One region of the Streptomyces cynarae genome, then DNA from elsewhere that is predicted to be linked to it. Evidence: riboswitches for the same ligand, from Rfam matches in the RefSeq annotation. Region 1 holds a riboswitch; each other region holds the start of a gene.

The links. A riboswitch is a leader RNA that binds a small molecule or an ion and turns the genes downstream of it on or off. The one in region 1 is predicted to bind cyclic di-AMP.
Region 2: another riboswitch for cyclic di-AMP. It lies ahead of N8I84_RS24425 (C40 family peptidase); the one in region 1 lies ahead of N8I84_RS23505 (transglycosylase SLT domain-containing protein).
Region 3: another riboswitch for cyclic di-AMP. It lies ahead of N8I84_RS17025 (LysM peptidoglycan-binding domain-containing protein); the one in region 1 lies ahead of N8I84_RS23505 (transglycosylase SLT domain-containing protein).
Region 4: another riboswitch for cyclic di-AMP. It lies ahead of N8I84_RS29720 (M23 family metallopeptidase); the one in region 1 lies ahead of N8I84_RS23505 (transglycosylase SLT domain-containing protein).

What each region holds. Positions count from the first base shown of each region.
Region 1 covers NZ_CP106793.1:5,123,560-5,130,736, reverse strand. Annotated here, with positions in the region: gene N8I84_RS23525 (ABC transporter permease) at 1-399, opposite strand, end outside; gene N8I84_RS23520 (ABC transporter ATP-binding protein) at 386-1,384, opposite strand; gene N8I84_RS23515 (LolA family protein) at 1,424-2,683, opposite strand; gene N8I84_RS23510 (polyprenyl synthetase family protein) at 2,996-4,006, opposite strand; cyclic di-AMP (ydaO/yuaA leader) riboswitch at 4,864-5,062, shown strand; gene N8I84_RS23505 (transglycosylase SLT domain-containing protein) at 5,067-5,582, shown strand; gene N8I84_RS23500 (HAD family hydrolase) at 5,631-6,443, opposite strand; gene N8I84_RS23495 (FAD-dependent oxidoreductase) at 6,624-7,177, opposite strand, start outside.
Region 2 covers NZ_CP106793.1:5,305,927-5,313,103, reverse strand. Annotated here, with positions in the region: gene pcrA (DNA helicase PcrA) at 1-1,761, opposite strand, end outside; cyclic di-AMP (ydaO/yuaA leader) riboswitch at 2,013-2,181, shown strand; gene N8I84_RS24425 (C40 family peptidase) at 2,190-3,350, shown strand; gene N8I84_RS24420 (tellurite resistance/C4-dicarboxylate transporter family protein) at 3,477-4,451, shown strand; gene N8I84_RS24415 (hypothetical protein) at 4,429-4,782, opposite strand; partial or broken gene N8I84_RS24410 (NlpC/P60 family protein) at 5,216-6,282, shown strand; gene N8I84_RS24405 (LuxR C-terminal-related transcriptional regulator) at 6,298-7,005, opposite strand; gene N8I84_RS24400 (ATP-binding protein) at 7,002-7,177, opposite strand, start outside.
Region 3 covers NZ_CP106793.1:3,695,902-3,703,078, reverse strand. Annotated here, with positions in the region: gene N8I84_RS17055 (hypothetical protein) at 1-177, shown strand, start outside; gene N8I84_RS17050 (type 1 periplasmic-binding domain-containing protein) at 256-891, shown strand; gene N8I84_RS17045 (SurA N-terminal domain-containing protein) at 1,045-1,698, shown strand; gene N8I84_RS17040 (nucleoside triphosphate pyrophosphohydrolase) at 1,835-2,842, shown strand; gene N8I84_RS17035 (cytochrome P450 family protein) at 2,839-4,140, shown strand; gene N8I84_RS17030 (LysM peptidoglycan-binding domain-containing protein) at 4,323-5,324, shown strand; cyclic di-AMP (ydaO/yuaA leader) riboswitch at 5,523-5,689, shown strand; gene N8I84_RS17025 (LysM peptidoglycan-binding domain-containing protein) at 5,694-6,389, shown strand; gene eno (phosphopyruvate hydratase) at 6,751-7,177, shown strand, end outside.
Region 4 covers NZ_CP106793.1:6,541,932-6,549,108, forward strand. Annotated here, with positions in the region: gene N8I84_RS29710 (M16 family metallopeptidase) at 1-11, shown strand, start outside; gene N8I84_RS29715 (M16 family metallopeptidase) at 8-1,396, shown strand; cyclic di-AMP (ydaO/yuaA leader) riboswitch at 1,621-1,771, shown strand; gene N8I84_RS29720 (M23 family metallopeptidase) at 1,784-2,536, shown strand; gene N8I84_RS29725 (GntR family transcriptional regulator) at 2,740-3,435, shown strand; gene N8I84_RS29730 (HPr family phosphocarrier protein) at 3,745-4,026, opposite strand; gene N8I84_RS29735 (bifunctional acetate--CoA ligase family protein/GNAT family N-acetyltransferase) at 4,182-6,995, shown strand; gene N8I84_RS29740 (DUF5998 family protein) at 7,047-7,177, shown strand, end outside.

The DNA.
Region 1 (7,177 bases):
GGTGAGCAGCAGGCGGGTACGGCCCGCAGGGGCGACCAGCAGGTACCGCAGGGTGCCGGAGTTCGCCTCGCCCGCGATCGCGTCGCCCGCGATGACGCCGATCGCCATCGGCAGGAAGAACGGGAGCGTCGCGGCGAGCGCGGTGAACACCAGGAACAGGCCGTTGTTGGTGATCTGCGCGATGAACGCCGGGCCGCCGCCCCCGCCCCGACCGCCGGACCCGTCGCCCGTCTCGATCTTCACGGCGATCCCGACCAGGACCGGCACGGCGGCGAGCACGGCCAGCAGGGCGAGCGTGCGCCAGCGCCGGAACGTGGTCACCAGCTCGCTCCGCAGCAGCCCGAAGGTCCACAGCGGGCTCGTCCGGCGCAGCACGCCGGCCGCCTCAGCCTGCGACATCGAACCCCTCCCCGGTCAGCGCCACGAACGCGTCCTCCAGGGAGGCACGTTCGACGCCGAAGCCGCGTACGCGGACTCCCGCCGTGACCAACGCGGCGTTCACATCGGAAAGTTCCCGGTCCGGAGGCTCGGCCGTCACCCGGTTCTCCTCCACCACCACATCGGCCACGCCCTGTTCCTTCAGGACACGTGCCGCGTCGGTGACGTCCGGGGTGGTCACGACGAGACGTCCGCGCGCCCCGGCCACCAGGTCTCCCACCGCGCCCTGCGCGATCAGCCGGCCCTGCGTCATCACCGCCGCGTGCGTGCAGACCTGCTCGATCTCGTCCAGCAGGTGGGAGGAGAGGAAGACGGTCGTGCCGTCGGAGGCCAGTTCTCTGACCAGGGCGCGGATCTCCCGCATGCCCTGCGGGTCGAGGCCGTTCGTCGGCTCGTCCAGGACGAGGAGCCTGCGGGGCCGGAGCAGGGCGGCCGCGAGGCCGAGGCGCTGCTTCATCCCCAGGGAGTACGCCTTCGCCTTCTTGCCCGCGGCCGCCGCGAGGCCGACCCGGTCGAGGGCGGCCGCGACACGGGCCCGCCGGGTGCGCGGGTCGGCGGTGGGGTCCGCGGCGTCGTACCGCAGGAGGTTGTCGCGGCCGGAGAGGAAGCCGTAAAGCGCCGGGCCCTCGATGAGGGCGCCGACGTGCGGGAGCACGGCGCGCGTGGCCCGGGGCATGGGCTGCCCCAGCACGCGTGCCGAGCCCGAGGTGGGCTCGATCAGGCCCATCAGCATGCGGATGGTGGTGGTCTTGCCGGAGCCGTTGGGCCCGAGGAAGCCGAAGACGCTGCCTGCCGGGACGGTCAGATCGAGCCCGTCCACGGCGAGCTGCCCGCCGCGGTAGCGCTTGGTGAGGGCGCGGGTGGCGATGACCGGGGCCTCGGGGTCGATCGCCGCCCGCGCCGGTGAGTCGTTCGACTCCGCTTCCGCGGCGGGCAGTTCCTCCATGGGCTCTGCTGCTCCCCTTCGTCCGTGCGCCGTACGGGGTCACTTCCCCGCGTCGGCCGCCTTCACCAGTGCGTCCTTGGTGACCGCGCCCGCGTATACCTTGCCGTCGTCCGTGATCAGGGCGTTGACCAGGCGGGTGGAGAAGACCGTGCCCGAGCCGAACTTGCCGGTGACGTGTTCGCCGAGCGAGTTCAGGAAGCCGGAGGCCGCGCCGTCACCGGACGGCGATCCGGACGGCACCCCGCCCTTGCTGCCGGTGTCGAACACGTAGATGGCGTTCCAGCCCTCGCCGAGGGTCTTCGACGCGCTGCCGCCCCAGGGCGTTCCGCCGGTGCCCTCACGCTGCGCCTCGTGCCCGGGCTTCTCGGGCTTCTCGGCCTTCCCGGCCTCCCCGGTCTTCCGGTCGTCGCCCTGGGTGACCTTCGTGCCCTTCGGCGGCGTGAAGTCGAACGTCGACGCGGCCGGCTTGGCGAACGAGACCTGGGTGAAGCCCACGTCCAGCACCGCCGCGCCGCCCTTCGCCGGGGTCAGCGTGAACTTCAGCGGCAGCCCGGTCTTCGCGTCCACCGCGATGCTGATCGCGCCGACCGTCGTACCCGACTGCTTCGGCCGGATGACCAGCTTGTAGGCGTCCCGGCCCGCGACCTGGGCCGTGCCGTCGACCGTCACGGAGGTGGTCTTGTCGGCCGCCTTCAGTGCCTGGTCGGCGAAGTCCCTGGGTGTGGCGGGCACGTCCTTCGGCGCCGCTTCGCCGCTCTTGTGCTCGCCCGCGCCGGTCGCGTGGTACGCCTGGTTGGACGCGCTGTCGTACGCCCACACCTGGTCGCCGTTGCGGATGACGCTGTACTCGGCGGCCTTCTCGATGAGTGACAGCTTCTGCTTGTCCTGGCCGTCGGCGGCGACCCGCACGGTGTGGGTGCCGGAGGCCAGCTCCAGCAGCTTGGAGCTCGGGTCGGCGGCCGAGTCGCCCTTGTCCTGCCCGCCCTTGGAGAGCGCCCCCGAGGCCAGGCTGTCCTCGAGGCCGCCCAGGTCGGGCAGGCCCAGGTCCGTGCTGATCGTCACCGTGCCGGACATCTGCTGGACGTCCGACTTGGCGATCTTCTCGATGAGCTGCTGCGCGCTGATCTTCGGCAGGTCGGGGTCCCCGGAACCGGCGAACGCCGGGACGAGCCCGATGGTCGCCGCCGCCACGCCCACGACCGTGACCGGGACGACGTACCGCGCGGCCCTGCGCCGCCCGTCGCGTACGTCCTCGACCTCCCCGGCGGGTGTGCTGTCGTCGGATTCGTACGGTGCCATGTGTGCCTTACCTCCGTCGTCGGCGGCGGCTGCTGTCTGTGCACTCTCCCCCGAGCTCTCGACTTCGCTCGAACAGGGAGGTGCCCCCACCCCCTACGCCGCCATTTTCACCCGGACTCCTGTGAGGTGGTCCTCTCCATATGACCAAATCACCGGGAGGGAAGCGTCAGACCGCGGGGCCAACTCCGCGTACGCCTGGGGTATGACATGACGGGCGCGGCACGGCGTCCCACCCGTAGGGGTCGTGCGGACGCGCCGGAAGACGTGTGACCTGGCACACGTCAGGCGGGGGTGCCCGGGGCGCCTGGCGGGTCACCCCGCCCGGTGCACCACCGCGTCGCACATTTCCGTCAGGGCCGCCTTCGCGCCGCAGTCCGGCAGCGGCGCCAGGGCCGAGCGGGCGTCCTGCGCATAGCGGACGGCGTCGCGCCGGGCCTGCTCGAGGGCCGGGTGGACCCGGAGGCGGGCGAGGGCGTCGGCATGGCGGGCGTCGTCCGTGAGGTCGGAGTCCAGCAGCTCGCACAGGGCGACGTCCTCCGGCAGCCCGTGCCGCTGGGCACGCTCGCGCAGGCGCAGGACCGGGAGGGTCGCGATGCCCTCGCGCAGGTCCGTCCCCGGCGTCTTGCCGGACTCGTGGGAGTCGGAGGCGATGTCCAGGACGTCGTCGGCCAGCTGGAACGCCACGCCGAGACGCTCGCCGTACTGCGTCAGCACGTCGACGACCGTCTCGTCGGCGCCCGACATCATCGCGCCGAAGCGGCACGCCACCGCCACCAGGGAGCCCGTCTTGCCGGAGAGGACGTCGAGGTAGTGCTCCACCGGGTCACGGCCGTCCCGCGGGCCCGCCGTCTCCAGGATCTGGCCGGTGACGAGCCGCTCGAACGCCTCCGCCTGGATACGGACCGCCTCCGGGCCGAGGTCGGCCAGGATGTGGGACGCGCGGGCGAACAGGAAGTCTCCGGTGAGTACCGCCACCGAGTTGCCCCAGCGGCTGTTCGCGCTGGCCACCCCGCGCCGCACATCGGCCTCGTCCATCACGTCGTCGTGGTACAGCGTGGCGAGGTGGGTGAGCTCCACGACCACGGCCGAGGGGACGACCCCCGGCGCGTACGGGTCACCGAACTGTGCCGCGAGCATCACGAGCAGCGGCCGGAACCGCTTCCCGCCCGCGCGCACGAGATGCTGCGCGGCCTCGGTGATGAAGGGCACCTCGCTCTTCGTGGCGTCGAGCAGCCCTTCCTCGACAGCGGCCAATCCGGCCTGGACATCGGCTTCCAGAGCCTGGTCCCGCACGCTCAGCCCGAACGGCCCGACGACGGTCACGTGAGGTCTCCTGTCTGCTGACGTCTGCTGACGATCACACGGTCGGTATCGAGGTCGGTCACTTGATCGATGACGTCGCCTGGACGACTCGGCTCACCGAGTTTGTCGATCTGTCGCCGCCATCACTCAAGTCAGCGTATCCGGTCGGGTTTCGATCACCACGAGTGCCCGCTCTTCCAGGCCGGGCCGTATCGGATCACGAGAGGCATGTTCTTGATCAGGTGATACGAGCGGGTTTGGAGCGACATAGCGGAAAGCCGCCCCTCCCGGTGGCCGGCGACGCGCACCGGCCCCCGGAAACACCCCTCGCATCCCGCCTCCGGAGCAGCCCGGCACCCCCAAGGCCTCCCGCGGGGCCACGCGGCCCCCGGCCGCCCCGCTCGGCACCATCACCCGGCCGGGCGCACCCCCGGCCTCAACGGGGACGCGCGGAACCTCCAGGCACGCGCGCGTACAGATCCATGGGGCGGGACGAGATGGCATGACGCGTGACGCCGGTCACGCCTTCCGATCCGGGGGTGCGATCCCCGTAGACCCGAGCAATGTCCGAATTGCCATATTTCGCCCTCATGAAAACCGTCACCTGAAGGCATCTGCCGAACCTTTTGTCCGAATTGCCGCCCCAGGGCCTCGAATTAGGCATGCCGATCGAGGAGGGCGCGAGTGAATTAGCTCACGCCACCGACAGGTGGTGCGGAGCATGCGGAATCCCAACTTCCCATTTGCTTATGCCAAGTTGAACTGTGTTCAACAATATGGATCACATCCCTTATTCCCGCATTTCATGGTCATTTACCTCTGAGTGTGACTTCGAGGCTTGTTCCCGACATGTGCTCTCGCATACCTTCCCAATCGATCCGAGCGGAACGCCGAATCCTGCCGCCGCCCGCGATCCATTGACCACCACGGCAGGAGCGGGGGACCCAGGTAAGTCGCCGGACCGGACACAGCGCCGGAACGGCTTGGGGTGAAGCCGATTCCTCGACACCGAGGACACGGCCGGGCACCTCCCAGCCCGAACCCGACAGCTCACCTCGCAGGCGCCGGAGAGGACTACGACATGCCCGCTTTCGCCCTGCCCGCACGCCGTCGGGACCGCCGCTCCAAGGCCGCGCGCCTCACCCGTGCCCTCGCTGTCGCGGGGACGGGTGCCGCCGTTCTGGCCCTTCCGGTCCTGGGAGCGACCAGCGCTTCCGCCGCGACCCCCACCTCCGCGACGACCACGACCGCCGCCGCCAAGACCGTGACGACGCGCGCCGGAAACCTCGACAGCTGGATCCGTCAGTCGCTGGTCGTCATGCGGCAGCACAGGATCCCCGGCTCCTACTACGGCATCTACCGCAACGTGATGCGTGAGTCGTCGGGCAACCCGTCCGCCATCAACCTCTGGGACTCCAACGCCCGGATGGGCATCCCGTCCAAGGGCCTCCTCCAGGTCATCGACCCGACCTTCCGCGCGTACCACGTGCCGGGCACGTCCTGGAACATCTACGACCCGGTGGCGAACATCACGGCCGCGTGCAACTACGCCGCCCACCGGTACGGCTCCATCGACAACGTCCACAGCGCCTACTGACGCTGTGCGCCGCGCGTACCGGGCTGAGGCGGAGGCCGAGGCCGAGGTCTAGCGGCCCCTGAAGAGTCGTTCGAGGACGACGGCGATGCCGTCGTCCTCGTTCGATTTCGTGATCTCGTCGGCGACCGCCTTGAGTTCGGGGTGCGCGTTCGCCATGGCGACGCCGTGCGCGGCCCAGTCGAACATCGGGATGTCGTTCGGCATGTCGCCGAACGCGATGGTCTGGGACGGCCCCAGGCCCAGAAACTCGGCGGCGAGCGCGAGCCCCGTCGCCTTGGTGATGCCGCACGGCTGGAGTTCGACCGTGCCGGGCCCGGACATGGTGACCGTCGCCAGTGAACCGACCGCGCTGCGCGCCGCCGTCGCCAACTCGTCGTCGGTCAGGCTGTGATGGCGCAGCAGCACCTTGCTGATGGGCGCGCACCACAGGTCGTCGCGCCGTTGCACCCGCACCGCGGGCAGCGTGGGGTGCGGCATCCGGTAGCCGGGTTCGATGAGAGTGAGCCCGTCCACGCCGTCCTGGTCGACGGCCGCGTACACCTGCCCCACCTCGGCCTCGATCTTGCCGAGCGCGGTCTCGGCCAACTCCCGGTCCAAGGTGACGGAGAACAGCAGCCGGTCCGCGCCGACGTCGTACACCTGCGCGCCCTGTCCGCACACCGCGAGCCCCCTGCCGCCGAGGTCGTCGAGCAGCGGCCGCACCCTGGGCGCCGGACGCCCCGTCACCACGAGGTGCTGCGCGCCGGCCGCGGCGGCCCGCGCCAGCGCGTCCCTCGACCGGTCGGAGAGCGTGTCGTCACCGCGCAGCAGCGTCCCGTCCAGGTCAGTGGCGATGAGTGAATATGCGAGGGGTGCGGCCATGATCAGAGAATACGGATGGAACACCCCCACGACTCACCGCGAACCAGCCGACGTACGGCCACCCCGCCGTGAACCGGCCGACCTCCGCTCCCCGCTGCCGAGAACCGCTCGGCATCCGTCTCGACAACCGTGGCCCTTCCGAGGGGAAGGGCCACGCGGTGGTCCGGTGGTCGGCCGGGGTCAGCCGTGGGCCGTCGCCAGATGCTTCGCCAGGCGCGCCGACGCGAACTCCGTGCCGCAGACGAACCTCATCACCGGTCCGTAGGAGGCCGCCGCCGGCAGGCCCGTGAAGTACAGGCCCGGGACCGAGGACACATGGCCCGCGCCGAGCTTCGGGGCGCCCCGGCTCACCGCCAGGCGTGTGCGCAGCTCATGGCCCAGGAAGTCCATCGCGGAGATGTCCACGCGGTAGCCGGTCGCGGCGATGACGTGGTCCGCGGTCATCTCCTCCGTGCGGCCCGTGTGGGTCCGGACCGTCAGGGTCGGGCTGCCGTCCGCCACGGACGCGCTGAGGATGCCGACGACCTCGCGCACCTGGACGTTCTCCTGGAAGCGGTCGCGCAGCCACCACGCGCCGAGCGGGCCGAGGACGCGGCGCACCAGGTAGTGGCGGGTCCGGGCGGGCAGGAAGCGGTACGGGTGGGGGTAGTAGCTCAGCGCCCACAGGGACCAGGCACGGCCGAAGGGCGACTCGGGGCGCAGCTTCGGCTGGTCCCACGGAGGCGCGCCGAAGG
Region 2 (7,177 bases), 180 kb from region 1:
CTCGATCCGGGTCTCGTCCTGGGGGTCGGTCGAGGACTGCAACTCGGCGAGGTAGCCGGTGCGTTCGAGGACGGCCTCGAGGACCGTGGCCGGTCCGGCGCCCGACTCCACGATCGTGCGCAGCTCCTCCATCAGCGTGTTGAACCGCTTGACCGCGTTGGTGGAGCGGGCCGCCATGCCGTACGCCTCGTCGACGCGGCGAAGGGCCTGCGAGAAGCTGATCTTCTCGCGCTGGGCGAGGGCGTCGATCATCGCCTCGGCGCGCTCGCCGATGCCCCGCTTGGGCACGTTCAGGATGCGCCGCAGCGGCACGGAGTCCTCCGGGTTCGCCAGCACCCGCAGGTAGGCCAGGACGTCCCGGACCTCCTTGCGCTCGTAGAAGCGGACGCCGCCGACGACCTTGTAGGGCAGGCCGACGCGGATGAAGACCTCTTCGAAGACACGGGACTGTGCGTTGGTGCGGTAGAAGACGGCGACGTCCCCGGCCTTGGCCTCGCCCGCGTCCGTGAGGCGGTCTATCTCGTCGGCGACGAACTGCGCCTCGTCGTGCTCGGTGTCGGCGACGTAGCCGGTGATCCGGGCGCCGGCGCCCGCGTTGGTCCACAGGTTCTTCGGACGGCGGGACTCGTTGCGCTCGATGACCGCGTTGGCGGCGGAGAGGATCGTCTGCGTGGAGCGGTAGTTCTGCTCCAGCAGGATCGTCGTGGCGTCCGGGTAGTCCTCCTCGAACTGGAGGATGTTGCGGATGGTCGCGCCGCGGAAGGCGTAGATCGACTGGTCGGCGTCGCCGACGACGCACAGCTCGGCGGGCGGGACGTCGTGCTCGTTGGGCGGGACGTCCTCGTCGTGCGCGCGGGTGCCCACGAGTTCGCGCACCAGGGCGTACTGGGCGTGGTTGGTGTCCTGGTACTCGTCGACGAGGACGTGGCGGAAACGGCGGCGGTAGTGCTCGGCGACGTCCGGGAAGGCGCGCAGCAGATTGACCGTCGTCATGATCAGATCGTCGAAGTCGAGCGCGTTCGCCTCGCGCAGCCGGGACTGGTAGAGCGCGTACGCCTGGGCGAGGGTCTTCTCGAAACCGTCGGCCGCCTGGGCGGCGAAGTCCTCCTCGTCGATCAGCTCGTTCTTCAGGTTGGAGATCTTGGCGCTGAAGGACTTGGGCGGGAAGCGCTTGGGGTCGAGGTCCAGGTCACGGCAGACGAGGGCCATCAGGCGCTTGCTGTCGGCGGCGTCGTAGATGGAGAAGGAGGACGTGAAGCCGAGCCTCTTGCTCTCCCGGCGCAGGATGCGGACGCAGGCGCTATGGAAGGTCATCACCCACATCGCGTTCGCGCGCGGGCCGACGAGCTGCTCGACCCGCTCCTTCATCTCGCCCGCGGCCTTGTTGGTGAAGGTGATCGCGAGGATCTGCCCGGGGTGGACGCCCCGCTCGGCCAGCAGGTACGCGATGCGGTGGGTGAGCACACGCGTCTTGCCGGAGCCGGCGCCGGCCACGATGAGCAGCGGGGAACCGGCGTGCACGACGGCCGCGCGCTGGTTCTCGTTCAGCCCCTCCAGCAGCGCCGCCATGTCGACGGCAGGGCGGTGCGTGCCGTTGCGGTAGTACGCGTCCCTGTCCGGTGGCAGGTCGAACTTCCCGCCGAACAGATCGTCCGGAACAGGCTCCGGAGCGTGCTGGTCCTCGGGCGGCGGGGGCTCCTCCTCGTGGGCCGGAGTGGCCTTGAGGTCCGCCAGGAAGCTGTCGTCAAAGAGGCTGCTCATCGCTCTCCGAGTCTAGGCCGCCCCACCGACAGCCCGCCGCCACCCCGGAAACTCCGCCTCGGAAGCGACCGCCCGGGCCATTGCCACCGGCAGGAATCACCCGCTCACCCTGCGCGCCCGGAAAGCGCTGCCGGCGTGAAGGTCACAAAAACGTATCGGGCATATCACGCATCAACCTTCACAGCAGCCACACCAGTTGGCTACCGTGCCGGGCGGGTCGTACGACCACCACCGGCGAACGTCGCCGGGCCGTGCGGCCTCCGCCGAGTCCGGTGCCCGATGGACAGCCGGAGCCGGGGACCCAACCGACCTTGGGGTGAATCGGCCGGCCGCCCTGCGCGGCACGGCCGTAGGGCACACCTTCCGGAACCACCCGCCCGAACCCGACAGCTAACTCGGTAGGCGGACTACGGAAGGAGACGCCTTTCATGGCGCCGCACCGCAAGGCGCGCCCCGCGGGCACGCGTATCGCCGGCATACGGACCCCCGCCCTGGCGACGGCAGCCCTCACCTCCGTGGCCCTGCTCTCGCAGACCGCCAACGCCGCGCCCTCCGCCGACGGCGGGCCCAGCGTCGAGGAGGTCGAGAAGAAGGTCGACGACCTCTACCGCCGCGCCGAGTCCGCCACCGAGCAGTACGACGCGGCGAAGGAGAAGAGCGACCAGCAGCGGGGACGCGTCTCCGCGCTCCTCGACGACGTCGCAAGACGCACCCAGAAGCTCAACGAGGCGCGGGACCGGCTGGGTTCGTTCGCCGCGGCGCAGTACCGCACCGGGGAGGCGGCCCCCGACACGGCCACCTTCCTGCTGGCCGACACGCCGCAGGACTACTTCGACCAGGCCCAGCTGATGAGCCGGCTCACCAGCCGTCAGAAGGAAGCGGTCGACGAGTACGTCACCGAGCAGGCCGCGACGATGAGGAAGCGGCAGGAGGCCACCGAGAGCCTGCGGTCGCTCACCGAGTCGCGGCTGAGGCTCCGGGCGGCCAAGGCGGAGGTGCAGAAGAAGCTCGCCGACGCGCGGGACCTGCTGTCCGAGCTGACCGCGCAGGAGAGGGCACGGCTCGCCGCGCTGGAGAAGAAGAAGCAGGAGGAGGCGCAGCGGCAGGCGCAGGAGTTGGCGCGGCAGCAGGCGGCACAGCAACAGTCGCCCCCCACGGCCCCCACCACCACGACGACCGGCTCGCCGGGCTCCCCCACGGGGGCCACGGACTCCATAGACCCCTCGTACGCGACGAAAGCCGCCAAAGCGCTGGCGTTCGCCCGTGCCCAGATCGGCAAGCCGTATGTGTGGGGCGCCACCGGGCCCGGCTCGTACGACTGCTCGGGCCTGACCCAGGCCGCCTGGAAGGCTGCCGGGGTGTCACTGCCGCGCACCACCTACGACCAGGTGAACGTGGGCACGACGGTCCCGCTCGCCGACGCGCAGCCCGGTGATCTGATCTTCTTCTACGACGACATCAGCCATGTCGGCCTCTACATCGGCAACGGCATGATGATCCACGCGCCGAAGCCGGGGGCGTACGTCCGCGAGGAGTCGATCTACTACGGGGGCGCGCCGATCATCCACAGCGTGGTGCGCCCGGCCTGACCCACGCTCGCCGAGCAGGTGCGCGTGGGGACGCCCGCCGTCCGGCACGCGCGCGTGGGGTTGTTTTCCGTCCTCGCGCGCGTGCCCCCGTACGCAACCCGTGTGCGCGTCCCTAGCATCGGGCGCATGTCAGGCACCTCCGCGCTGCGCACCTGGTGGGCGCCGCGTCCGCCCGCCACCGGGTCCGCCGTCATGGCGACCGGCATCCTGTCGGTCGGGCTCCACCTGACCGGCCAGCAGATCCTCTCCCGCCTCGCCCTGGTCCTGGCGGGTGCCGCCTGGCTGGGGCTCGCCGCCGACATCGCCCTGCAACTGCTGTGGGACCGGGAGCAGTGGCGGGCCCGGGCCGGCTCGCCGGCCGCGCTCACCATGGTGCCGGCGACCACCGTGCTGGGCTCAGGGGTGTCCGCTCTGAACGGGCAGCCGCTCGCCGAGGCACTGCTCGCACTGGCCGTGGTGCTCTGGGCCTGCCTGGTCCCGTTGACCGTGCCGGACTGGGAGCGCCGGATGCCCGGCGCGGTGTTCCTCGGGTGCGTGGCGACGGAGGGGATCGCGATGCTCGGGGCGGTGCTCGCGGCGGCCGAGGGGGTGGCCTGGCTCGCCCACACGGCGCTGGTGTTCTTCTGGTTCGGGCTGGTGTTCTACCTGATCGGGCTGGGCTGCTTCGACCCTCGGCAGGTGGTGACCGGGCCGGGCGACCAGTGGATCTCAGGTGGCGCACTCGCCCTCTCGGCGCTGGCCGGTTCGCAGCTCATGAGCGCCGCGCACAAAGGGCCCTACTTGTGGAACAACGACGACAGCGGCGTCCTGCGCGGTGTGACCGTCGCCCTCCTCGTCCTCGCCCTGGCCTGCTACGTCGTCCTGGCGGTGGCGGAGGTGCTGCGGCCCCGGTTCCGCTACGACGTCCGGCGCTGGTCGACCGTGTTCCCGATGGGGATGACGGCGGTGGCGGCGCTGTCCGTCGCCTCCTCCGTCGGCGTGCCGTGGCTGCGCGGCCTCGGCCGGGTGTTGCTGTGGATCGCGGTGGCCGCCTGGCTCCTGGTCCTCGCCGGAGCGGTCGCGTCCGCCGTGGACGGCGTCAGGTCCAGAGCACGGCGATGAAGATGTTCGCCAGGGTCGCGGCGCCGACGAGGCCGAAGAGGGGCTTCTCGACGGTCTCCTCGTCCCGCTTCACATAGACCAGGCCCAGGATGACGATCAGCAGGGCCAGCTTGATCCCGATCTTGATCGTGTTGACCGAGTGGTGGTCCGCCTGGTTGAGGCCGACCAGCGCCACCCCCGTGACCAGCATGGTCAGCGCGCCGTGCAGCATGGCGGGCACGAAGCGGGCCGTGCCCTTGCCCAGCGCCTTCATCTGGGTGAGGAAGCCGCCGAGGAGCGCGGCGATGCCGACGATGTGCAGCCCGACGAAGAGGTGGATGAGTACGTCCATGGGGCCGGAGCCTAATCAGCGCGTCTGTGCCCGCTGACACCGCCCCGGCGGATGTGACGCCGCTCGCTCGGCCCTCCGGATCGGCCGCATATATGCGCCCTATAGCACTCGACGGCCGCCCGGTGCGCCGGATGCGCCGCATTGGTCATCGCAGAGCGTGAAGACGGCGACCCGGCATCGGGATCGCGGTCACATACGGTCACCGTCAGTCCGGTCGGGCCACTTCCGTACATCCGGTCACCATCGCATCACGGACGGGTTTAGCGTCCTCCCCCAGGTGCCCGGCTCCCCATCGCCGCCCGGGCCAGGGGCGGCCGTCGGGCACCACCGCCGAGAAGGTCCGGCGGCGGCCTGTTCCCCCTGTGCGGACCGCCGCCGGACGCGTGACACCGCCCGCGGCCCCGGCGGTCGTACGAAAGGACGTGACGTCCAGGTGGCAGCGCACCGCAAGCCCAGACAGCGTTCGCTCGGGGGCGGCACGGCCCGCACCGCCGCCACGATCGCCCTCGCGGGAGCGGCTACCGCGACCGGTTTCGACGGCACGGGGCACGCCGAGCCGCCCCTCTCGCCGGCCCAGGTCAAGGCCAAGGTCGACAAGCTGTACCAGGAGGCGGAGGCCGCCACCCAGAAGTACGACGGCGCCGAGGAACAGGCGGAGGCGGCGCAGAAACGGCTGAACGCCCTGCGGGACGAGGCGGCCCGCCGCACGGACCGGCTGAACTCCGCCCGGGACGCCCTGGGTTCCTCGGCGGCGGCGCAGTACCGCGACGGGGGCCTCGACCCCGCGGTGCGGCTGCTGCTCTCCTCGGATCCCGGGCAATACCTCGACAACGCCGCGTTCGCCGAGCGCGTGGACAACCGCCAGGCGGCGGCTGTGACGCGCGTACGCGACCAACTGCGGGAGATCGAACGGCTGCGCGGTGCGGCACGGGTCGAACTGGCCTCACTGGCGTCCCGGCAGGCGGAGCTGCGGCGGCAGAAGCGGACGATCACCGAAAAGCTGGGCGAAGCACGACAGCTGCTGTCCCAGCTCACGCAGGGACAGCGGGCAGGGGCCTCGGCGGACGGGGGCGCGGGACGGACGTCGCGGTCCGTGGGGCGCGATCTGCTGGGCGCCGTGCCGCCGCGACAGCGACGGCCGAGGCGCCGGACGCCCGGGCGGCGGCCGCGGTGGCGTACGCGTACGGCAAGCTCGGCAGCCCCTACGTCTGGGGCGCGACCGGACCGAACGCCTTCGACTGCTCGGGACTGGTCCAGGCCGCGTACCGCTCGGCGGGCATCTCGCTGCCCCGGACGACCTACTCCCAGATCGGCGCGGGCCGGCGCGTCCCGCGCTCCGAACTCCTCCCCGGTGACCTGGTGTTCTTCTACTCCGGGATCAGCCATGTGGGGATCTACGTCGGCCACGGGCAGATGATCCACGCCCCGAACCCCTCGGCACCGGTCCGCCTGGCGCCGATCGACGAGATGCCGTTCGCGGGAGCCACGCGGGTGGTGTGATCCGGAGGTCCGTGCTCACACCAGCCGGCGTGCCGTCGCCCAGCGTGTCAGCTCATGCCGGTTCGACAGCTGGAGCTTGCGCAGGACCGCCGAGACATGGGACTCGACCGTCTTCACCGAGATGAACAGCTGCTTGGCGATCTCCTTGTACGCGTAGCCGCGGGCGATGAGGCGCAGGACCTCGCGTTCGCGCTGGGTGAGGCGGTCCAGGTCCTCGTCGACGGGCGGCGCGTCGGTCGAGGCGAAGGCGTCCAGGACGAAGCCGGCCAGGCGCGGGGAGAAGACGGCGTCGCCCTCCTGGACGCGGAAGATGGAGTCGATGAGGTCCGAGCCGGTGATCGTCTTCGTCACATAGCCGCGGGCGCCACCGCGGATCACGCCGATCACGTCCTCGGCCGCATCCGACACCGACAGCGCCAGGAACCGCACCGGCTGCTCGGGGTCGGCCGTCAGCGAAGCGCAGCGGCGCAGCACTTCCACCCCGCCGCCACCCGGCAGGTGGACGTCGAGAAGGACGACCTCGGGGCGGGTGGCGATGATGACGGCTACCGCCTGGTCGACGTCGGCCGCCTCACCGACGACCTCGACGCCGGTCAGCTCCGTCTGCCCGATCTCGGCCTGGACTCCCGTACGGAACATACGGTGGTCGTCGACGAGTACGACCCGCACCCGCCGGTCCGCGTTTCCACCGGACACCGCGGCCTCCCCGTTCGCGTCGCTCATGACGTCGTCTCCGCCCTCTCCATCTCCAACTCGACCTCCGTGCCGCCGTCGGGCACCGCGCGCAGTCGTGCCGTGCCGCCGTTGCGCTCCATACGGCCGATGATCGATTCTCTGACACCCATGCGGTCGGCGGGTATCGCGTCGAGGTCGAAGCCGGGCCCGCGGTCGCGGA
Region 3 (7,177 bases), 1.4 Mb from region 1:
CTGGAGTTGACGCCGGACACGACGCACGGGCCGCTGTTCGCGCTCGACGTCCTGCTGATCCTGCTGTCGATGGCCGGCGCCTCGATCCACGCCTGGAAGGTCTGGCCGCGGCGGCCGCTGACGCAGACGTACGGCGGCAGGACAGCTGATACAGACGTACGACGGCAGGACAGCTGACACAGACGTACGGCGGGACAGCGGATACTCGTACGACGGGGACCAGACATCGACGTACGGCAGGAGAGCGGAGAACCGGTGGCCAAGAAGGTCAGGCAGGTGGCGCAGGCGCGCCCGGGGCAGGCGGGGCAGGCGGGACCCGGAGGGCGGCCCGCCGCGGTGGGGCGCGCCGTCGTCGCCTGGCTGCGCTCGCTCCGCGGACGCACCATCGCGCTGACGGCGGGCTCGCTGGCCGTGGTCGCCGCGGTGGTCGTCGCCGGCACGCTGTTCCTCCGGCACGACGACCGGCCGCCGATCCCGGACACCCGGGCGAGGCACTACAACGACGTCGACGCCTGCCTCCTCACCGACGCCAAGGGCATCACGGCGGGGACCACCGCCGCCGAGGTCTGGCAGGGCATGCAGGACGCCTCCCTCAAGACGCACGCGCGCGTGAGCTACGCGCCCGTGACCGGGGAGCAGAGCGCCGCCAACGCGCGCCCGTACCTCAACGGTCTGCTGCAGCGCTCCTGCGACGTGGTGCTCGCCGTCGGCCGGGCCGAGACCTCGGCCGCCGCGCAGACGGCACCGGGGTACCGGAAGGTCGGCTTCGTGCTCGTCGGCACCGGGGGCGGCGAGGCCGCCGGTACCAATGTGACCAGGCTCGACACCGGCGACAAGCTGCGCGCCGACGTGGCCGGGGCGGTCGAGCGAGCGGTGGACGGACGGGCCTGAGCGGCCGGACGGGCGCTCACCAGGGGCGGGCGGTGCCCGAAGCGCCGGTGAATCGTTGGTCGAATGGGTTGGCCGGAGCCGGTCCGCTCCTTACCATCGATCACCGCAAGACCTTGTGCACCGTCGCACAATCCCCCACCCTGGGAGGTCATTTTGCACCGCCGTCGCCCCGCGATCGCCCTCAGCGCCGCCTTGGTCGCGGCCCCTCTCCTCACCGCGTGCGGCGGCACCGCGCACCCGGGTGCCGCGGCCGTCGTCGGAGGTGAGCGGATCACGGTCGCGCAGCTGGAGAGCCGGGTGGACGAGGTGCGCGCGGCCCAGCGCGCCGCCGCCACGGACGGCGCCCAATACCAGCAGGCGGTCGCCCAGACCAGCAGCCTCACCCGCGACACGCTGCACAGCCTGGTGCTGGACAGGGTCCTGGACCGCGCCGCGAAGAACGCGGGCGTGAGCGTCACCGCCAGGGACGTCGAACAGATGCGGGCGGGCCTCCAGGCGCAGGCGGGAGGCGCGAAGGAGCTGCAGACCGTGTGGTTGCAGCAGTACGGGGTGGCCCCCCAGCGCCTCGACGACAGCCTCCGTACGGAGGTCGAGGCGCAGAAGCTGGCCGCCGCGCTCGGCGCCGACATGAGCACGACCGAGGGCAAGGCCGCCTTCTGGAAGGCCATGTCGCAGGCGTCCCGGGAACTGCACGTCGACCTCAACCCCCGCTACGGCACCTGGGACGTGCAGAAGAGCAGCCTGGCGGACGCGAAGACCCCGTGGGTCAAGGAGGTCACGGCGGCGGCTGCGCAGCAGACGGCGTAGACGGGCGGTTCGGGAGCGGGGCCGGTAGGCGGGCGTCCGGGAGCGGTGTTCGGGCCTGTGGACGACTCCGGCGGCGATGGGCCCATGCCTGTGGACGACTCCGGGGGCCGTCCGTGGCGTGCGTTACGTTCGGAGGGTGAACGCAACCAGCTTCGAAGCGGCCCCGGGACCGGAGGCGACCGCCGAGCCCGGCCGGATCGTCCTGCTCACCACCAGCCACCGGGTCGCGCCCGGCCTCCTGTCCTGGCCCGCCTGGCAGGCACTGCACGCCGCCGACCGGGTCCTGTGCGCGGACGGCGCGCACCCGCAGCTGCCCTATCTGCGCGAGGCGGGCATAGCGGTCGAGGAGGCCGCCCCGAGCGCGCAGGAGCTGGTCGACGCCTGCGCCGGCGGCCGCACGGTGGTCGTCGTCGCCACGGGTGAGGGCGAGCCCGCGCTGACGGACGGCCTGGCGCGCCTCGCAGGATCGGGCCGCGTCCAGATGCCGGAGCTGGAGCTGCTGCCCGCGTCGTACGACCTCCCGGGCGCCCGTCTCCTGGACCTGGTGCAGGTCATGGACCGCATCCGCGCCGAGTGCCCCTGGTCGTCCCGGCAGACCCACCTGGGCCTGGCCAAGTACGGCATCGAGGAGGCGTACGAACTGGTCGAGGCGATCGAGGCGGGCGACCGCGAGGAGCTGCGGGAGGAGCTGGGCGACGTCCTGCTCCAGGTCGTCTTCCACGCCCGGATAGCCGAGGAGCACCCTGAGGCGCCCTTCTCCATCGACGACGTGGCGGGCGGCATCGTCGCCAAGCTGATCCACCGCCACCCGCACGTGTTCGGGGACGAGACCGCGACGACGCCGGAGGAGGTCAAGGAGCACTGGCTGCGGACCAAGGCGGTCGAGAAGCGGCGCACGTCGGTGACGGAGGGCATCCCGCTCGGCCAGCCGGGCCTCGCCCTCGCCGCGAAGCTGCACTCCCGCGTCCGCACGGCGGGTCTACAGGTCCCGCTCCCGCAGGGCGACGGCATCGGCTACGAGTTGCTGGCGCTGGCCGCGCGCGCGGAGGCGGAGGGCGTGGACCCGGAGGCGGCCCTGCGCGCGGCGGCACGCGCGTACCGGGACGCGATCCGGGAGGTGGAGAGCGGGGGCTCGAAGCAGTGAACGGCCAGACCGCCTCCCCGGCCCCCGAACTGTTCACCTGGGAGTTCGCCGCCGACCCCTACCCCGCCTACGCCTGGCTGCGTGAGCACGCCCCCGTGCACCGGACGAGGCTGCCGAGCGGTGTGGAGGCCTGGCTGGTCACCCGGTACGCGGATGCCAAACAGGCCCTGGCCGACCCGCGGCTGAGCAAGAACCCGGCGCATCACGACGAGCCCGCGCACGCCAAGGGCAAGACCGGCATCCCCGGCGAGCGCAAGGCGGAGCTGATGACCCATCTGCTCAACATCGACCCCCCGGACCACACCCGGCTGCGCCGGCTGGTCTCCAAGGCCTTCACGCCCCGGCGTGTCGCGGAGTTCGCGCCGCGGGTCCAGGAACTCACCGACCAGCTCATCGACCGGTTCGCGGGCAGGGGAGAGGCCGACCTCATCCACGAGTTCGCCTTCCCCCTCCCCATCTACGCCATCTGCGACATGCTCGGCGTCCCGCGCGAGGACCAGGACGACTTCCGGGACTGGGCCGGGATGATGATCCGCCACGGTGGAGGACCGCGAGGCGGCGTCGCGCGGTCCGTGAAGAAGATGCGCGGCTACCTCGCCGACCTCATCCACCGCAAGCGCCAGGCGCTGCCCGCCGAGCCCGGCCCCGGCGAGGACCTCATATCCGGGCTCATCCGCGCCTCCGACCACGGCGAGCACCTCACCGAGAACGAGGCCGCCGCGATGGCCTTCATCCTGCTCTTCGCCGGGTTCGAGACCACTGTCAACCTCATCGGGAACGGCACGTTCGCGCTTCTCGGGCACCCCGGGCAGCGGGCCCGTCTGCAGCGGTCGCTCGCCGCCGGGGAACGCGACCTGCTCGAGACGGGCGTCGAGGAGCTGCTGCGCTACGACGGCCCGGTGGAACTGGCCACCTGGCGGTTCGCCACCCGGCCGCTCACCGTCGGCGGGCAGGACATCGCCCCCGGCGACCCCGTCCTGGTGGTCCTGGCCGCCGCGGACCGGGACCCGGCGCGGTTCGCCGACCCGGACGTCCTCGACCTCTCCCGCCGCGACAACCAGCACCTCGGGTACGGGCACGGCATCCACTACTGCCTGGGCGCGCCCCTGGCCCGCCTGGAGGGACAGACGGCGCTCGCCACGCTCCTGACCCGCCTGCCGGACCTGCGGCTCGCGGTCGACCAGTCCGCGTTGCGCTGGCGCGGCGGACTCATCATGCGGGGCCTGCGCACGCTGCCCGTGGCGTTCACCCCGGTACCGGAGAAAGGTCACGAACGTCCCGCCGACAGCCGGACATGACACGGCGAACACGCCGATGGTCACAAGAAGGTGACAGGATCTCACCTCTGTGATCTTCACGTGATCTACGCTGCATTAACTTGTGACAAGCGATCTAGTGCCGATACGTTCACGCAGCAACGCGGCGGTTCGCACGCCACGGCCGTCGCGTCGGTCGATGCTGTCGTGTGAAAGGCAACCGCATGCTCTCCGGGAACGGTCGTCACCGTCGCCCCCGTCAGGCTCCGGCTCTCCTCGTCGCGGCAGGGGTGACCGGATCAGCGATCGCGATCCCGCTGCTCGGCGCCACCGGCGCGAGCGCGGCCACCGGCACCACCTGGGACCAGGTCGCGGAGTGCGTCAGCGGCGGCTCATGGAGCGCGGACACCGGCAACGGCCGCTACGGCGGGTTGCAGTTGACGCAGGACGACTGGGACAAGCACGGCGGTCTCGACTACGCGCCGAGCCCCGACCAGGCGAGCCGTTCGCAGCAGATCGCCGTCGCCGAGAAGGTCCTGGCGGCCCGGGGCGTCGGGGCCTGGGGCACCTGCGGCCTGCTGAACGGCCTGAGCAAGGACTCCGGCTCCGCCGACGTCGACACGGGTCTCGCCGGGGACTCGTCGTCCGGCGGCGGATCGTCCTCCGATTCCGGCCTCGACTCCGGCCTTGATTCCGGTCTCGACTCCGGCCTGTCCGACTCGTCTGGATCATCCGCGTCGGCCACTCCGTCGCCTTCTTCGTCCGCTTCAGTCTCCTCGTCCTCGCCCTCGTCCGGGGCGTCGACCGCCGACACCACCAAGAGCGCACAGCGGTCCGGGGGTGCGCCGACGGCGGCGACGAAGAGCGACGAGTCGGACGAGTCGGCACAGAAGAATGGCTTGCCGGGGGTGAGTTCGACCGAGACCTCGGGTGCCGGTCGCCATCGCGGCGACAACGCCGAAGAGGGTGCCGCGGACGGCCGTGCGTCGGACGGGTCCGGCCGGCACGCCTCACGCGGCACCGCGGACGCGCGCGACGCCGTCGACGGCTCGTACACCGTTCGCCCCGGGGACAATCTGTCGTCCATCGCCGACTCCCTTGACCTCAGCGGCGGATGGGCGGCGCTGTACGAGGTGAACAAGCAGACGGTCGGTGCCGACCCGAACCTCATCCTCCCCGGTCAGAGCCTTGCGCTCGACGCCGGTCCGGTCGGCGGGTCGTCCTGAACTGCCCCTTGTGTGGCGGAAGTTCGCGACCCACTTCGCGGTGAATGTCCTGTTTGGTGAAAGTGAGATATGAGTCTCATAAGCCCTGATCGTCTTTGAAATTCCGGCGATCGACTGCTTACGGTCGTGATCGCTCGCCACAGCGAGCCCCCGCGGTCGCAACGCCGAATCCTGCCAGCGGCCGTACGGGAACAGTCGTCGCGTCAAGCGCCGTAGGCAGGAGCGGGGGACCCAAGGTAGGCGCCGCGTCCGGGAGTTGACCGGAAGCGGCTCGGGGTGAAGCCGTGTCTCGCAAGGGGCACGGCCGGGCAACTCAACCGGCCCGAACCCGACAGCTCACCTCGCAGGCGTCGGTGAGGGGAACGAACCATGCTGTGTTCCGGCAACGGCAAGCACCGCCGCTCGTCCAAGGCCACCCGTGCCATCGCGCTCGCCGGTGTCGCCGGCGCTGCCATCGCCGGCCCGCTCCTCGCGGCCGGGAACGCCTCCGCGGCCACCGCCGCCCAGTGGGACGCCGTCGCCCAGTGCGAGTCCGGCGGCAACTGGCACATCAACACCGGCAACGGCTTCTACGGCGGTCTGCAGTTCACCAACTCCACCTGGGCCGCGTACGGCGGCACCGCCTACGCCTCCCGCGCCGACCTGGCCACCGAGGGCCAGCAGATAGCCGTCGCCGAGAAGGTCCTCGCGGGCCAGGGCAAGGGCGCCTGGCCGGTGTGCGGCAAGGGCCTGACCAGCGCCACGTACAACGGTTCCGCGGCCGGCGGCTCCTCGAGCAGCGCGAAGAGCGCCACCCCGAAGAGCACCACCACCCGCTCGACCGAGCAGCAGGCCGCCAACCGCTCCGCGCAGCGCCCGGCCCCGAAGAAGACCGTCACCACCCCGACCGGCCAGAAGGTCAAGAAGGGTGACGGCGAGTACAAGGTGGTCAAGGGCGACACCCTCAGCTCGATCGCCGCGAGCCACCACGTCCAGGGCGGCTGGAAGAAGCTCTTCGACCTGAACAAGGACATCATTCAGGACGCCGACCTGATCTACCCGGGCCAGCAGCTGCACCTGAAGTGACAGCCACCCGGTAGCCGGGCCACAGGCCCCTCCCGGGCGTGACCCCACCGTGGGGTCACGTGAGGCTCCACCCCCGTCCCCACGGGCTCCCCGCTCCGGTGCGTGTTCCCCCGTACGCGCCGGAGCGGGGCTTTCTGCTGTCCGGCCCCTTTGTCGTCCGGCCGCTTCGCCGCCCGGCCGCGCGGATTTCACCTCACTTTCCCCCCGACCCTTTGTTCCGGACAGGAACAATGTGTACCGTCACCCTGTCCACGGGACGGTCGGTAGGCCGGCCGACAGCCCGGGGCGGTTAGGCTCTAGTCGCAAGGCACAGCCGCAAGGCACACAGCCCCGCACTTCCAGCGTCACATCCAAGAAGGAGATGCTCGTGCCGTCCATCGACGTCGTCGTAGCCCGGGAAATCCTGGACTCCCGAGGCAACCCCACGGTCGAGGTCGAGGTCGGCCTCGACGACGGCAGCACGGGTCGTGCCGCCGTCCCGTCCGGCGCCTCCACCGGCGCCTTCGAGGCCATCGAGCTGCGCGACGGTGACCCGAACCGCTACCAGGGCAAGGGTGTCGAGAAGGCCGTCCTCGCCGTCATCGAGCAGATCGGCCCGGAGCTGGTCGGCTACGACGCCACCGAGCAGCGCCTGATCGACCAGGCGATGATGGACCTGGACGCCACCGACAACAAGGGCTCCCTCGGCGCCAACGCGATCCTCGGCGTCTCCCTCGCCGTCGCCCACGCCGCCTCCGAGGCCAGCGACCTGCCCCTGTTCCGCTACCTGGGCGGCCCGAACGCGCACC
Region 4 (7,177 bases), 1.4 Mb from region 1:
CGGCGAAGTGACCGAGCTCGCGACCATGGAGTTCCACCCGCAGCCCCAGCCCGGCGAGGCCCGGCCCTGGGCGTTCCCGGCGCCCGAGCGCGGCACGCTGGACAACGGCCTGACCGTGCTGCGCTGCCACCGGCCCGGTCAGCAGGTCGTCGCCGTCGAGGTGCTCCTCGACGCGCCCCTGGACGCCGAGCCGGCCGGCCTCGACGGCGTCGCCACGATCATGGCGCGCGCCTTCTCCGAGGGCACCGACAAGCACTCCGCCGAGGAGTTCGCCGCCGAGCTCGAGCGCTGCGGCGCCACCCTCGACTCGCACGCCGACCACCCCGGCGTCCGCCTCTCCCTGGAGGTGCCGGTCTCCCGCCTCCCCAAGGCGCTCGGACTGCTCGCCGACGCCCTGAGGTCGCCGGCGTTCGCGGACAGCGAGGTGGAGCGCCTGGTGCGCAACCGCCTCGACGAGATCCCGCACGAGATGGCCAACCCGGCCCGCCGCGCCGCCAAGGAACTCTCCAAGGAGTTGTTCCCGGTGTCCTCGCGCATGTCGCGCCCGCGCCAGGGCACCGAGGAGACGGTCGCGAACATCGACGCCGCGGCCGTCCGCGCCTTCTACGAGCGGTTTGTGCGCCCCGCGACGTCCACCGCGGTCGTGGTCGGCGACCTCACCGGGATCGATCTGGACGAGCTCCTCGGTGACACCCTCGGCGCCTGGACGGGGGAGCCGTCCAAGCCGCGTCCGGTGCCCCCGGTGACCGCCGACGACACCGGCCGCGTGATCATCGTGGACCGGCCCGGCGCCGTCCAGACCCAGCTGCTCATCGGCCGTGTCGGGCCCGACCGTCACGACCGCGTGTGGCCCGCGCAGGTGCTCGGCACGTACTGCCTCGGGGGCACCCTCACCTCCCGCCTGGACCGCGTCCTGCGCGAGGAGAAGGGCTACACCTACGGGGTGCGGGCCTTCGGGCAGGTGCTGCGCTCCGCGCCCGACGGCACGGGCGCCGCGATGCTCGCCATCAGCGGCTCCGTCGACACGCCGAACACCGGCCCGGCGCTCGACGACCTGTGGAAGGTGCTGCGCACCCTCGCCGCCGAGGGCCTGACGGACGCCGAGCGCGACGTCGCCGTACAGAACCTGGTGGGGGTGGCACCGCTGAAGTTCGAGACGGCGGCGGCCGTCGCGAGCACGCTCGCCGACCAGGTCGAGCAGCACCTGCCGGACGACTACCAGTCGACGCTGTATCAGCAGCTGGCCGCTACGGGCACGGTGGAGGCCACCGCGGCCGTGGTGAACGCCTTCCCGGTGGACCGTCTGGTCACCGTGCTGGTGGGCGACGCCGCGCAGATCAAGGAACCCGTCGAGGCGCTCGGTATCGGCGAAGTGAGCGTCGTCGCCGCCGAGTAGAGCGAACCGTACGCGCGCGTGCGCCGCGCCCGTCCCGGGGCCCTGGTGACTTTCCGTGTCACCAGGGCCCCGCCCATTGGCGGGTTTGTCCGTATTGCCACAGAGGTTGCCTCTCTGCCCTGTGGGATGCGCTACAAACCCCGTCCTCCGTTTGCTGATTGAAAGACGGTCCCCTTAGCGTCATTCGGGCTGTCCGTCAGGCAGTGCGCCGCACCCGCGGCACCGGACAGTCATCGCCGAGTCCCCGTACGGCGCGAGCCAGGGGAGCCGGGGACCCAAAACCGCAGTCCCTGGGGTGAATCGGGCGCGAGCCCGTAGGAGACCTTCCTGCTCCGAACCCGTCAGCTAACCCGGTAGGCGAGAGGGAAGGAAAGGACCAGCCACTTCATGGCGTTCACCTGCGCCACCGGGAAGCACCGTCGCCCGAGCCGTGTGAAGCGTACGACTGCGAACGCCGTCGGCGTGGCAGCGCTCACCACCAGCGGTGTCATCGGCACCCTGGCCGCCCCGGCCCTCGCCGCCGGCGCCCCCGTCGAGCAGACCGGGCTGCTCCAGACCGTCACCCTCGGCGACTCGGTCGCCGAGAAGATCGACGCACAGGCCGCCGCCCAGAAGCAGGCCGCCGAACAGAAGCAGGCCGAGGAGGCCGCGCGCAGGAAGGCCGCCGAGAAGGCGCGCCAGGAGCGCGAGGCCAAGGAGCGGGCCGCACGCGAGGCCGAGCGCCGGCGTCTCAACGCGTTCGTGCCGCCGATCTCCAACTCCTACGTGTCCACCGGTTACAAGACCGGCGGCTCCCTGTGGTCCTCCGGCTCCCACACCGGCATCGACTTCCACGCCGCCACGGGCACGCCCGTGCACGCCGTCGGCGCCGGCACCGTCGTCCAGACCGGCTGGGGCGGCGCGTACGGCAACCAGATCGTCATCAGGATGAACGACGGCACCTACACCCAGTACGGCCACCTGTCGTCCATCGGGGTCTCCGTGGGCCAGAGGGTCGTCCCCGGCCAGCAGATAGCCCTCGCCGGGTCCACCGGCAACACCACCGGGCCGCACCTGCACTTCGAGGCCCGTACCACTCCCGAGTACGGCTCGGACATCGACCCCGTGGCCTACCTGCGCTCGCACGGCGTGAACGTCTGACGGCCCGCGCCCGCGACGGGCGCGCCCGCACCCGACGGCCCCGGCTGATCAGCCGGGGCCGTCGTCGGCTTTCGAACGGCTGTGTGTCCAAAAAAAATCCCTGGATTCCGACCCGCCGTCGGAATTTCCCGCCCACTGCAATAGAGTCGGTTGAACACGCGTCAATCGCGTACGTTTCGCGGGGATTAAGGCGGAGGTCGGTCATGCGTATTCCGGCGCACGCGGTCTGCACGGCGATCCGTGATGACATCGTCGCGGGTGTCTACGAGCGCGGCGGCCGGCTCACCGAGGAACTCCTCGCGCGCCGCTACGGCGTCTCCCGCGTCCCCGTGCGCGAGGCGCTGCGCACCCTGGAGGCCGAGGGCTTCGTGGTCACCCGCCGGCACGCGGGCGCGTGTGTGGCGGAACCCACCGAGCAGGAGGCCGCCGACCTGCTGGAGATGCGGATGCTGCTGGAGCCGCTCGGGGCCGCGCGAGCCGCGCAGCGGCGTACCGAGGCCCACCTCAAGGTGCTGCGCGGCCTGGTCAGACTGGGCCAGGAGCGGGCCAGGAGGGGCCACAGCGAGGATCTGCGCTCCCTGGGCGGCTGGTTCCACGAGACGCTGGCGCAGGCCTGTGGGAGCCCCGCGCTGACCTCGACGCTCGCCCAGCTGCGGCACAAGATCACATGGATGTACGCGGTCGACGCACCGGTCGACCCAGTGGAGTCCTGGGCCGAGCACGGCGGCATCGTGGACGCCGTCGCGCGCGGGGACGGCGAGCGGGCGCGGGCGATCACGGCGCTGCACACGGAACGCTCCACGGCCGCCCACCGGCTCCGCTTTCCCGGCGGGACGGACCGCGCGGACCGTGTGAGGACCTCGCAACACCCCGTAAACATGTCGGCACTCCGGCATTAACACAGGCGCCGTATACAAAGAGGGATATTCGGCTGAGGCCCTGTTTTCGGCTGCCTGTTTTTCGCGTGCGTCCATAAATTTGACGTGCGCTGTTCCGGTATGTCGTGTGCGCTTTTATTCGCGCTGACGAATACACCGTGGGCCGTTTTTTCTTGCGTGCGCCGTTCCTCGCCGTTCCTCGCCGTTCCCTGCGCCGTGACTGTGGTCACCGCCGGCTGTCGCCCTCCGGACGGGAGCTGCCCGGCACGACGACAGCCGCGCCGCCATGGAGGCGACGCGGCTGAAGCGGGGTGCTGCTTGCCCGAAGGGTCAGACGGTCTCGGGGAGTTCCTCGAGGCCCTCGGCGACCAGCTTGGCCAGGCGGTCGAGCGCGGCGTCCGCACCCTCCGCGTCGGAGGCCAGGACGATCTCCTCGCCGCCCTGGGCGCCGAGGCCCAGAACCGCCAGCATGGACGCGGCGTTGACGGGGGTACCGCCCGCCTTGGCGATCGTCACCGGGATGCCGGAGGCCGTGGCTGCCCGGACGAAGATGGAGGCGGGGCGGGCGTGGAGACCCTCGGCCCAGCCGACGTTGACGCGGCGCTCAGCCATGTGTTGCTGCCCTTCAGGTGTATCAGGGTTGTCTAGACCAGTGTTCCATAGGTGAAGCGTGCCCGGAAGGGCATCGTCCCGTCCCCGGCGGGCCGGGGCCGGCCCCCTCAGCCTGCCTCGCGCCGCTTAGGGACGCGAGCCTTACTCTGGGGCCCATGCAGACCACGTCGGACCGGCACGAGTACCCCGCCCACTGGGAGGCCGACGTGGTGCTGCGCGACGGCGGCACCGCGCGCATCAGGCCCATCACCGTCGATGACGCCGAGCGCCTCGTCAGCTTCTATGAGCAGGTCTCGGACGAGTCGAAGTACTACCGCTTCTTCGCGCCGTACCCGCGCCTGTCCGCCAAGGACGTCCACCGCTTCACGCACCACGACTTTGTGGACAGGGTGGGACTCGCGGCCACGGTCGGCGGCGAGTTCATCGCAACCGTACGCTATGACCGCATCGGTACCGACGGCCTGCCCGCCTCCTCGCCTGCCGACGAGGCCGAGGTGGCCTTCCTCGTGCAGGACGCGCACCAGGGACGCGGCGTCGCCTCCGCCCTGCTCGAACACATCGCGGCGGTGGCCAGGGAGCGCGGCATCCGCCGGTTCGCCGCCGAGGTGCTGCCCGCCAACACCAGGATGATCAAGGTGTTCACGGACGCCGGGTACCAGCAGAAGCGCAGCTTCGAGGACGGTGTCGTACGCCTCGAGTTCGACCTGGAGCCCACCGACCGGTCGCTGGCCGTCCAGCGAGCCCGGGAGCAGCGGGCCGAGGCACGGTCCGTGCAGCGGCTGCTCGCACCCGGCGCGGTCGCCGTGATCGGCGCCGGCCGCACGCCCGGGGGAGTGGGCCGCAGCGTTCTCGACCATCTCAGGGACGGCGGGTACACCGGCCGCCTGTACGCGGTGAACCGGGCGTTCGCCGCGGACCGGGAGGACCTCGACGGCGTCCCCGCCCACCGCTCGGTCCGCGACATCTCCGAGCCGGTCGACCTCGCCGTGGTGGCCGTGCCCGCCGAACACGTCCCCGAGGTCGTCACCGAGTGTGGCGAGCACGGGGTGCAGGGGCTCGTGGTGGTCTCCGCCGGGTACGCCGAGAGCGGGCCCGAGGGGCGGGAGCGACAGCGGGAGCTGGTGCGGCAGGCGCGGTCGTACGGCATGCGGATCATCGGGCCGAACGCCTTCGGGATCATCAACACCTCGCCGCAGGTCCGGCTCAACGCCTCCCTCGCCCCAGAAATGCCCCGTCCCGGGCGCATAGGGCTGTTCGCACAGTCGGGCGCCATCGGGATCGCCCTGCTGTCACGGCTGCATCGGCGCGGCGGAGGTGTGACCGGCGTCACGGGTGTCTCGACCTTCGTCTCCTCCGGGAACCGGGCGGACGTGTCCGGGAACGACGTCCTCCAGTACTGGTACGACGACCCGGACACCGACGTCGCCCTGATGTATCTGGAGACCATCGGCAACCCGCGCAAGTTCAACCGGCTCGCGCGGCGCACGGCGGCGTCCAAACCGCTCGTGGTGGTGCAAGGGGCGCGGCACGGGGGCGCGCCCCAGGGGCATGCGGTACGGGCCACACGCCTGCCGCACGCCACGGTGTCCGCGCTGCTGCGGCAGGCCGGGGTGATCCGGGTGGACACGATCACGGAACTGGTGGACGCGGGCCTGCTGCTGGCCCGCCAGCCGCTGCCCGTGGGGCCCCGGGTGGCGATCCTCGGGAACTCGGAGTCGCTGGGGCTGCTGACGTACGACGCCTGCCTCACGGAGGGACTGCGGCCCTCGCCGCCGCTCGATCTCACGACGGAGGCGTCGGCCGAGGACTTCCACCGGGCGCTGGTCGGCGCGCTGGCCGACGACTCCTGTGATGCCGTGGTCGTGACGGCGATACCGGCGGTGGGGGAGACGTCTCCCGGGGACGCGGAGTTGGCGGAGGCGTTGAGGTCCGCCGCCGCGGCGGCTCCCGCGAAGCCCGTGCTGGTGGTGCACGTGGAGCTGGGCGGGCTGGCAGAGGCCCTGTCCGCCGCCGCGAGCACGGGGCCCCAGGCCGGCACCGCGGGACGACCGCAGCAGGAGGTCGGGGGCGCTGTACAGCCGCCCGCGACCGAGGCGCCGCCGGACTCCCGGCTCATCCCCGCCTACCCCGCCGCCGAGCGCGCCGTCCGGGCCCTCGCCGAAGCCGTCAAGTACGCGCAGTGGCGGCGGGAGGCCGCCGAGCCCGGCAAGGTGCCCGAGTTCGACGACATCGACGAGAAGGGCGCCGCCCGGCTGATCGACGGCCTGCTCGCGCGCGGCCAGGGGCTCACACTCGGCACGGACGAGACCTGTGACCTGCTCGCGCGCTACGGCATCCAGGTCCGCCGGGCGCTGCAGGCTCCCACCCCCGAGGCCGCTCTCGAGGCCGCCCGCACGATCGGCTACCCGGTGGCACTCAAGGCCACCGCCCCGCACCTGCGCCACCGCGCCGACCTGGGCGGCGTACGCCTCGACCTGGCCGACGAGGAACAACTGCGGCGGGCGTACGCCGAGTTGACGTCCCTGTTCGGAAAGCCGGAGGAACTGCGGCCGGTCGTGCAGGGCATGGCGCCACGCGGCGTCGACACCTTCCTGCGGACGGTCATCGATCCCGCGGCCGGGGCCGTCCTGTCGTTCGGGCTCGCCGGGGCCGCCTCCCAGCTGCTCGACGACATGGCGCACCGACTGGTCCCGGTCACCGACCGCGACGCCACCTCCCTGGTCCGGTCGATCCGGACCGCCCCGCTCCTGTTCGGCTGGCGCGGCTCCGATCCCGTGGACACGCCCGCCCTCGAAGAGCTGATGCTGCGCGTGTCACGGCTGGTCGACGACCATCCGGAGGTCGTCGCGGTCACCCTGGAGCCCGTCGTGGTCGCCCCGCGCGGCCTGAGCGTGCTCGGAGCCACCGTCCGGCTCGCGCCCCCGCCCGCCCGCGACGACCTCGGCCCGCGCAGGCTCCCGGTGTACTGAGCAGCGGCGAGCGGTGCCTCGCAGTCAGTGCGCCCCCGTAGGATGGACGGCATGGCCAAGACCAGTACGACGACCCAGGGGCTGCGCGCGGCGATCGAGCGCAGCGGCTACTACCCGGCGCTCGTGGCCGAGGCGGTGGAAGCCGCGGTGGGCGGCGAGCCCATCCGGTCGTACCTGGTCCA